DNA from 2 places in the Heyndrickxia sp. MSNUG genome. Region 1 is predicted to be linked to the other one. Evidence: a T-box and tRNA genes for the amino acid it is inferred to sense, from the RefSeq annotation. Region 1 holds a T-box; the other holds one or more tRNA genes.
What was found. The T-box of region 1 lies ahead of trpS (tryptophan--tRNA ligase). A T-box ahead of a tRNA ligase gene usually reads a tRNA of that ligase, here a tRNA-Trp.
Positions count from the first base shown of each region.

Region 2: it has a tRNA-Trp gene. The T-box ahead of trpS (tryptophan--tRNA ligase) is inferred to sense a tRNA for this amino acid. The anticodon was not compared.

Region 1 covers NZ_CP150978.1:1,403,460-1,407,847, forward strand. Annotated here, with positions in the region: gene AABM38_RS06865 (hypothetical protein) at 1-67, shown strand, start outside; gene AABM38_RS06870 (YjbA family protein) at 148-894, shown strand; gene trpS (tryptophan--tRNA ligase) at 1,031-2,020, opposite strand; T-box leader at 2,079-2,306, opposite strand; gene AABM38_RS06880 (DUF3899 domain-containing protein) at 2,374-2,739, opposite strand; gene AABM38_RS06885 (peptide ABC transporter substrate-binding protein) at 3,014-4,388, shown strand, end outside.
Region 2 covers NZ_CP150978.1:1,122,552-1,126,939, reverse strand. Annotated here, with positions in the region: gene AABM38_RS05595 (B3/4 domain-containing protein) at 143-811, shown strand; tRNA gene AABM38_RS05590 (tRNA-Gly) at 1,022-1,095, opposite strand; tRNA gene AABM38_RS05585 (tRNA-Leu) at 1,148-1,232, opposite strand; tRNA gene AABM38_RS05580 (tRNA-Cys) at 1,275-1,349, opposite strand; tRNA gene AABM38_RS05575 (tRNA-Gly) at 1,358-1,432, opposite strand; tRNA gene AABM38_RS05570 (tRNA-Gln) at 1,438-1,512, opposite strand; tRNA gene AABM38_RS05565 (tRNA-His) at 1,553-1,628, opposite strand; tRNA gene AABM38_RS05560 (tRNA-Trp) at 1,640-1,713, opposite strand; tRNA gene AABM38_RS05555 (tRNA-Tyr) at 1,723-1,807, opposite strand; tRNA gene AABM38_RS05550 (tRNA-Phe) at 1,880-1,955, opposite strand; tRNA gene AABM38_RS05545 (tRNA-Asp) at 1,961-2,036, opposite strand; tRNA gene AABM38_RS05540 (tRNA-Met) at 2,040-2,113, opposite strand; tRNA gene AABM38_RS05535 (tRNA-Val) at 2,142-2,217, opposite strand; tRNA gene AABM38_RS05530 (tRNA-Glu) at 2,256-2,330, opposite strand; tRNA gene AABM38_RS05525 (tRNA-Ser) at 2,347-2,438, opposite strand; tRNA gene AABM38_RS05520 (tRNA-Asn) at 2,442-2,516, opposite strand; rRNA gene rrf (5S ribosomal RNA) at 2,592-2,707, opposite strand; rRNA gene AABM38_RS05510 (23S ribosomal RNA) at 2,826-4,388, opposite strand, start outside.

The DNA of each region.
Region 1 (4,388 bases):
GCTGCCTATAGGAATAGCTGTCATCTGGCTTAGTATATATTGGCCACATCATACCGCTGAAAAATGATCTTCCTAATAAGGAATAATTTTACTTAGTGCTGCCCATACTGATGGACAAACAGTTTCTTGAAGTGAGGGGTTATAATCATGTTGTATCTTCATGATGTCTGGGTAAATTGGTTCGAAGGGGAAGAGAACGGCTATAATGTCTGCCATTTTCATGAATGGCGCAAAGATGACGGGGTTGAGCTACTTGACCAGGTGCCTCTTTTGAAAATTGATCATCTGCTATTTAATTATATTGAGAATGATTTATCAGAGTTGCCTCAACAGCTTCTGGATGACATATACAGAAAGGCGTACTTGAGGAAAAACCATGAGCGCACCCAGCTCGACTACTGTTTTGTCGTTTCTGATGGAACAGGTATCCTCGCAGTTGATACAATTGGCTACAATATTCCCATCCGAAAAAGCCGTTTGATTCCAAGGCAGGAACAGTTAGTATATGAAATGATTGAAAATCAGGATACAATCCAATATGGGTTCAACGACCAAAGCGCCTTGAAGGACTTTCATATTCTGTCTCCCTCGCCTGATCTCATGAAGGGACTGACGCGCAAAGAAAGGCAATTGAAACAATTGCTGTTCATGGCAATGGATCAATTGAATTCATCAAAAAATGTGGCTGAAGTGCGGTACTGGTTCACTGAATGGAAACCAGAGCTATATGAAGAAATCCAGCAGCGTTCGTTCGAAGAAGTGTGGGAGCAGCTATTTGAGGAAACGAAATATGGCTGGTCCGGTAAGCATGAAAAATTCTGCGAAAATATAATAAAGGGCCAGACATTTTTTGAAAAATTATGGGAAATGGAACATGGTCCAAAGGTAAATTAAGGAGCTGATCACCAGCTCCTTTTTTAATGGAGATCAAACATCTGATGAACCCACCTCTTATAAAAATCAAAACAAAGCCTTCATTAAACAAAAAAAAGAAGCCAACCTTAATCAGCTTCTGATTTATGCACTCACGTTATCTTCTTTTCCGGCCAAGACCCATTGCATTCTCCATTTTGCCAAGCATTTTGCTGGCAACACGGTTTGCTTTCTCAGCACCTTGGTCGAGAATTGCATCCAACTCAGGTGAGTCGATAAGCTCATAGTATTTTTTCTGGATGGGCTCAATCACATTAACTACAACCTTTGCCAGGTCGCCCTTAAAATCTCCGTAACCTTTTCCTTCATATTCTTTCTCAATATCAGCAACAGACTTGCCTGACAGGATTGAAAAAATAGAAAGGAGGTTTGAAATTCCAGGCTTATTCTCTTTGTCATACTTCACAATTCCTTCAGAATCAGTCACTGCGCTTTTAATTTTCTTTTCGATCTGTTTTGGATCATCCAGCATGGAGATAAAAGCTTTAGTATTAGGGTCAGATTTGCTCATTTTTTTCAATGGGTCCTGCAAGGACATAACCCTTGCTCCAACCTTGGCAATCCTTACTTCTGGGATTGTAAAAATGTCATTGTATTTTTTATTGAAGCGTTCAGCCAAATCCCTTGTTAATTCAAGATGCTGTTTCTGATCCTCACCCACAGGTACAAGATCCGTCCCATAAAGAAGAATATCCGCTGCCATTAAAGGAGGGTATGTTAATAAACCAGCTGAAACAGCTTCTTTTCCAGTCGATTTATCTTTGAATTGTGTCATTCTTTCAAGCTCTCCGATATAAGCGACACATTGCATCATCCAACCGGCCTGGGCATGTGCCGGAACCTCTGACTGTATGAAGAGTGTAACTTTTTCAGGGTCAATACCAGAGGCAATGTATAAGGCTGCAAGGCTTTTGATATTTTTGCGAAGCTGCAGCTTCTCTTGCGGCACAGTAATCGCGTGCTGGTCAACAATACAGAAATAGCAGTTGTATTCATCCTGCAATTCTGTGAATTGCTTCATGGCACCGATGTAATTGCCTAGAGTAATGGTCCCGCTTGGCTGGATGCCGGAAAAAATCGTTTGCATGTAAATTCCTCCTGTTACTTAAAAAAGTATATAAAAAAGACCATTCATCCCTACATAAAGTAGGGACGAATGGTCCGTGTTGCCACCCTAATTACTCACTAATGAGTCACTCAGCCCATGCCAGATAAAGCATGGTTCCCTTTAACGCAGGGTATACGCCTGGATCTACTTTGGTTCGAAGCAGGGGCTCGAAAGTCCATTCCAAATGCCAGGCTGTTTGTTCGCACCAACCACAAACTCTCTGAAAACCTTGAACATGTGTACTATTCTTTGTCATTGCCTTTAAATACAATTTTATTAACAAGAATTATAATCAATTACGAAATAAGATGCAAGGGACACAAAGGAATTTTTTACAGATAGTAAATAGAAAGCGCCGCAAGCATTAAAACAAAGTCTAAAAGCCCAATAATCAGAATCGGATTCGTATTGATTTTCACCATTTCAGACAGAGGTGTCATTTCATTAATCGATTTGATCTTCACTCCGTCCTCCTTGCCACCAAACACAGTCCTGAAGGAATAGGATATGGCATCAAAGAATCCAGAATTGACTGTAAAAACTAGCAATGAGGTAAAAAGCAGAAAACTTGAAATATAAAAAGAAATATTAATATAGTTGAGTAATGAAAAATTTTTGTAGTAGAGAAGCAAGAGAAGTACTACCAAAACTTGAGAGCCTAAAAAACCTGATAAAATTTTCCCAACACCTTTACTCATTTTACTATTTCTCCCTTAAATTGTTATTTTATAAAAGTGATTTCTCCAGAAATCAGCCGGAAAAAACTCAAATATTACAGCGAGACAAGTATGCGAAACATTGAACAAATGCCTATAAGTCACCATTATAACATATATTTTTTAGGTAATTTATTACTATTGTTTCAATGTTGTAAATTTTTCGCGGAAAAATATTGAACATTTTTTTCAATCTATGTATAATAGGGAATGTAAAAAGTTTTCAGAAAACAACAAAAAAAGAGGGGGCATAACTTTGAAAAAGTCAAAATTTTCATTGCTTTTGGTTCTGACTCTAGTATTCTCTTTATTCCTGTCTGCATGCAGCGGCGGAAAAGATGCTGGAAAAGATACTGAGCCTAAAGACGATGACAGTGCAACACCAGCTGAAAAATCAGATCTACCACAAGAACTAAGAATGTTGGATTCTTCTGAAATCCCAACAATGGACACTGTACTTGCAGAAGGTTCTACTAGCTTCACATACATAAACAACGTAGGTGAAGGTCTATACCGTCTTGGACAGGACCACAAGCCAGTTCCTGCACTTGCTGATGGCGAACCAACAATCAGCGAAGACAAAACTGTTTACACTTTCAAACTTCGTGACTCTAAATGGTCAAACGGAGAGCCTGTAACGGCTAAAGATTTCGTGTATGCTTGGCAGCGCGCAATCGATCCTAAGACTGCTTCTCCATATGGCCCATACATGATGGGTGGCAAAATCAAGGGTGCTGCTGAAATCACTGCACTTGGTGCTGCTAAGAAGCCTTACGATCTTAACACACTTGGAGTTAAAGCTCTTGATGACAAGACTTTAGAAGTAACACTTGATAAGCCAGTAGTATACTGGGCTGACTTATTCGCTTTCCCAACATTCTATCCTCAAAACCAGAAGTTTGTTGAAGAAAAAGGCGAAGCTTTCGCAAGCAATGCTGAAAACTTACTTTACAACGGTCCTTTCAAGATGACTAAGTGGGAAGGTACTGACGCTACTGAGTGGGTACTTGAAAAGAACGAAAACTATTACAATGCTGATCAAGTTAAACTTGAAAAAATCACTGTAAACGTAGTTAAAGATTCTAACTCTGCTGTAAACGCATTCGAAGCTGGCGAAACAGACATGACTGGATTGCTTTCTTCTGATATCGTTCCACAATATGAAGGCGACGACCGCATGCTTAGCTGGATGGAGCCAACTGTATTCTGGATCAAAATGAACCAAAAGAACAAAGCTCTTGCTAACGTAAACATCCGTAAAGCAATTGCAATGGGCTTCAACAAAGAAGACCTTGCTGCAAGCATCCTTAACAACGGATCTGTTGCTGCAAACTATTTCGTACCAAAAGATTTCGTATCTCTAAACGGTGAAGATTTCCGTGAAAAGAACGGCGACATCGTTACTTTCAACGCTGAAGAAGCTAAGAAAGCATGGGAAGCTGGACTTAAGGAACTTGGCGTAGATAAGTTAGAACTTCGCTACCTTGGTGGAGACACTGAAGCAGCTAAGAAAACTGATGCTTATATCAAGAACCAATTAGAAACTAACCTTCCTGGCTTGACTGTCAAGCTTGAAAGTGTTCCTTTCGCAGTACGTCTAGAGCGTGACAACGCAATGGATTATGATCTTC
Region 2 (4,388 bases), 280 kb from region 1:
TCCTTTCTTTGTAGATTTTATTTTTCAAACGGCCTATCTATATAAACACATCTTTTTAAAGAATTCATTATGAAGGTCCCGATTTTAAATGCACATCACTTTTATGATAAACTATTTTAAAGCAGTTTTGGAGGTGGAATCAATGGAAATTAAGGTATCCAGTACGATTTGTGATCTCATACCCGGGTTTTCGGTCGGGGTTATAGAATATAAAGATATTCAGGTAGGGGATTCTCCGCAAATGCTAAAAGGCAGGCTTCAGCTTTTCCAGGAATCCATTTACTTTGATCTCTTAGAAAAAAATGTGACGGAGCTGGATGGTATTAAGGAATGGCGAAGTATTTTCAAAAGCACAGGAAAAGATCCAAACCGCTATAGACATTCCGCTGAAGCCCTTTATCGCAGGATTGCCAAACAAAACTATCTTCAACCCGTACATAGCGCGATAGACTTAAACAACTTCTTCTCACTTGAATACCAGGTCCCTATTGGTGTTTATGACTGTGATAAGCTCAGCGGCAATGTCCAGATAAGAATAGGTATAGAAACAGAAGAATACGCAGGCCTAAATGGCAGAATAAACAATGTAAGTAATTTAATTGTTTCCGCAGATGATCAAGGACCATTTGGCAGCCCATTCGTTGACTCAGAAAGGACCGCGGTAACGCTGGTAACCACGAACGCTCTGCAAATCGTTTACTTAAGGCCATCAGAACCACAGGAAAGCAAAGAAAAAATGACAGAATCACTAATGAACATGTTCATCCAAATTCACGGGGGATCAGGTACGTATAAAATTGTGGGATGCTGAGGCATCCTTTTTTTTATCAAGTTTATTTACTCGAACTCCTTCGAAAGGAGACTACAGTCATTGAATCTTTTCTTAACGTTTTTATCCCCTCATAGGGAAATACGAGAAAGCACCCAATATATATTTTTTGTTACAATCCATTTCAGCGAACAGAAAAAAACGCAACACTTCGTTTTCTGAAAACGAAATGCTGCGTTAGTTACGTATGTATGGAGCGGGTGAAGGGAATCGAACCCTCATCATCAGCTTGGAAGGCTGAGGTTTTACCACTAAACTACACCCGCATACATATTAAATGAAATAAAGAAAACAGGAATCCCTGTTTAATAATAAAAGTGGTACCGGTGGTCGGGGTCGAACCGACACTCCAGAAGGAACACGATTTTGAGTCGTGCGCGTCTGCCAATTCCGCCACACCGGCATATTAAGATGACTTACTTTACAACTACCATTAGTAATCTAATGGAGGCGGCAACCGGATTTGAACCGGTGAATAAAGGTTTTGCAGACCTTTGCCTTACCACTTGGCTATGCCGCCATACTTATTGGAGCGGAAGACGGGATTCGAACCCGCGACCCCAACCTTGGCAAGGTTGTATTCTACCACTGAACTACTTCCGCAAAAATGGCTGGGCTAGCTGGATTCGAACCAACGCATGTCGCAGTCAAAGTGCGATGCCTTACCGCTTGGCTATAGCCCAATATATTGTATGCTCTTATTATTACATTTGTGAATTATAATGGGGCGACTGATGGGAATCGAACCCACGAATGCCTGAACCACAATCAGGTGCGTTAACCACTTCGCCACAATCGCCATTATAAAATTGGCAGGGGTAGTAGGAATCGAACCCACACCAAAGGTTTTGGAGACCTTCGTTCTACCTTTAAACTATACCCCTAAAGAAAAATGGTGGAGGGGGACGGATTCGAACCGCCGAACCCTGAGGGAGCGGATTTACAGTCCGCCGCGTTTAGCCACTTCGCTACCCCTCCATTATAACATGATTTTGATTTGTGAAAAACCCATTTAATCATGTTTCCTGTAAAAACAAGTGTTTTTATAAATGGTGGCTCAGGACGGAATCGAACCGCCGACACAAGGATTTTCAGTCCTTTGCTCTACCGACTGAGCTACTGAGCCACAAATGGCGGTCCCGACCGGGATCGAACCGGCGATCTCCTGCGTGACAGGCAGGCATGTTAACCGCTACACCACGGGACCAAATTGCGGGGGCAGGATTTGAACCTGCGACCTTCGGGTTATGAGCCCGACGAGCTACCGGGCTGCTCCACCCCGCGACGATAATAATTAACCATTAAATTGTTATGGTGGAGGATGACGGGATCGAACCGCCGACCCTCTGCTTGTAAGGCAGATGCTCTCCCAGCTGAGCTAATCCTCCATATTGAAAGTGCTGTTTTTGTAAGCTTAAATAATTCTTGGTGACCCCTACGGGATTCGAACCCGTGTTACCGCCGTGAAAGGGCGGTGTCTTAACCGCTTGACCAAGGGGCCAGATATAAAGTTTATATGGCGGAGAGCAAGGGATTCGAACCCTTGAGACAGCGGTAACCGTCTACACGATTTCCAATCGTGCTCCTTCGACCTCTCGGACAGCTCTCCAAATGGCTCCGCAGGTAGGATTCGAACCTACGACCGCTCGGTTAACAGCCGAGTGCTCTACCACTGAGCTACTGCGGAATAATAATTACTTCTGGGACTTGGATTCACGATCCTTATCTAAGAAAGCATAACTAGGATTCAAGAATGCATCCTGCCCGGCGGCGTCCTACTCTCACAGGGGGAAACCCCCAACTACCATCGGCGCTGAGAAGCTTAACTTCCGTGTTCGGTATGGGAACGGGTGTGACCTTCTCGCCATCGCCACCAGACATTTTTTCAAAGACAATATCTATTATACTGTCTTTTATGCATTTTGCAAGAGAAATTTTTCATTCCCTCAAAACTAGATAATGTATAAGAAGAATTAGAAGAACGAGTAATCTAAATTTGGTTAAGTCCTCGAACGATTAGTATCAGTCAGCTCCACACGTCACCGCGCTTCCACCTCTGACCTATCAACCTGATCATCTTTCAGGGTTCTTACTAGCTTGCGCTATGGGAAATCTCATCTTGAGGGGGGCTTCATGCTTAGATGCTTTCAGCACTTATCCCGTCCGCACATAGCTACCCAGCGATGCCTTTGGCAAGACAACTGGTACACCAGCGGTGCGTCCATCCCGGTCCTCTCGTACTAAGGACAGCTCCTCTCAAATTTCCTGCGCCCACGACGGATAGGGACCGAACTGTCTCACGACGTTCTGAACCCAGCTCGCGTACCGCTTTAATGGGCGAACAGCCCAACCCTTGGGACCGACTACAGCCCCAGGATGCGATGAGCCGACATCGAGGTGCCAAACCTCCCCGTCGATGTGGACTCTTGGGGGAGATAAGCCTGTTATCCCCGGGGTAGCTTTTATCCGTTGAGCGATGGCCCTTCCATGCGGAACCACCGGATCACTAAGCCCGACTTTCGTCCCTGCTCGACTTGTAGGTCTCGCAGTCAAGCTCCCTTGTGCCTTTACACTCTGCGAATGATTTCCAACCATTCTGAGGGAACCTTTGGGCGCCTCCGTTACTCTTTAGGAGGCGACCGCCCCAGTCAAACTGCCCACCTGACACTGTCTCCCGCCCCGATCGGGGGCGTGGGTTAGAATTTCAATACAGCCAGGGTAGTATCCCACCGACGCCTCCACCGAAGCTGGCGCTCCGGTTTCTCAGGCTCCTACCTATCCTGTACAAGCTGTACCAAAATTCAATATCAGGCTACAGTAAAGCTCCACGGGGTCTTTCCGTCCTGTCGCGGGTAACCTGCATCTTCACAGGTACTATAATTTCACCGAGTCTCTCGTTGAGACAGTGCCCAGATCGTTACGCCTTTCGTGCGGGTCGGAACTTACCCGACAAGGAATTTCGCTACCTTAGGACCGTTATAGTTACGGCCGCCGTTTACTGGGGCTTCGATTCAGAGCTTCGCTTGCGCTAACCCCTCCTCTTAACCTTCCAGCACCGGGCAGGCGTCAGCCCCTATACTTCGCCTTGCGGCTTCGCAGAGACCTGTGTTTTTGCTAAACAGTCGCCTGGGCCTATTCACTGCGGCTCATCTAGGCTATTCACCCAAATGAGCACCCCTTCTCCCGAAGTTACGGGGTCATTTTGCCGAGTTCCTTAACGAGAGTTCTCTCGCTCACCTTAGGATTCTCTCCTCGCCTACCTGTGTCGGTTTGCGGTACGGGCACCTTTTATCTCGCTAGAGGCTTTTCTTGGCAGTGTGAAATCAGGAACTTCGGTACTATATTTCCCTCGCTGTCACAGCTCAGCCTTCACGCAAGCGGGATTTGCCTCACTTGCAGCCTTACTGCTTAGACGCGCATATCCAACAGCGCGCTTACCCTATCCTACTGCGTCCCCCCATTGCTCAAACGATAAAGAGGTGGTACAGGAATATCAACCTGTTGTCCATCGCCTACGCCTTTCGGCCTCGGCTTAGGTCCCGACTAACCCTGAGAGGAC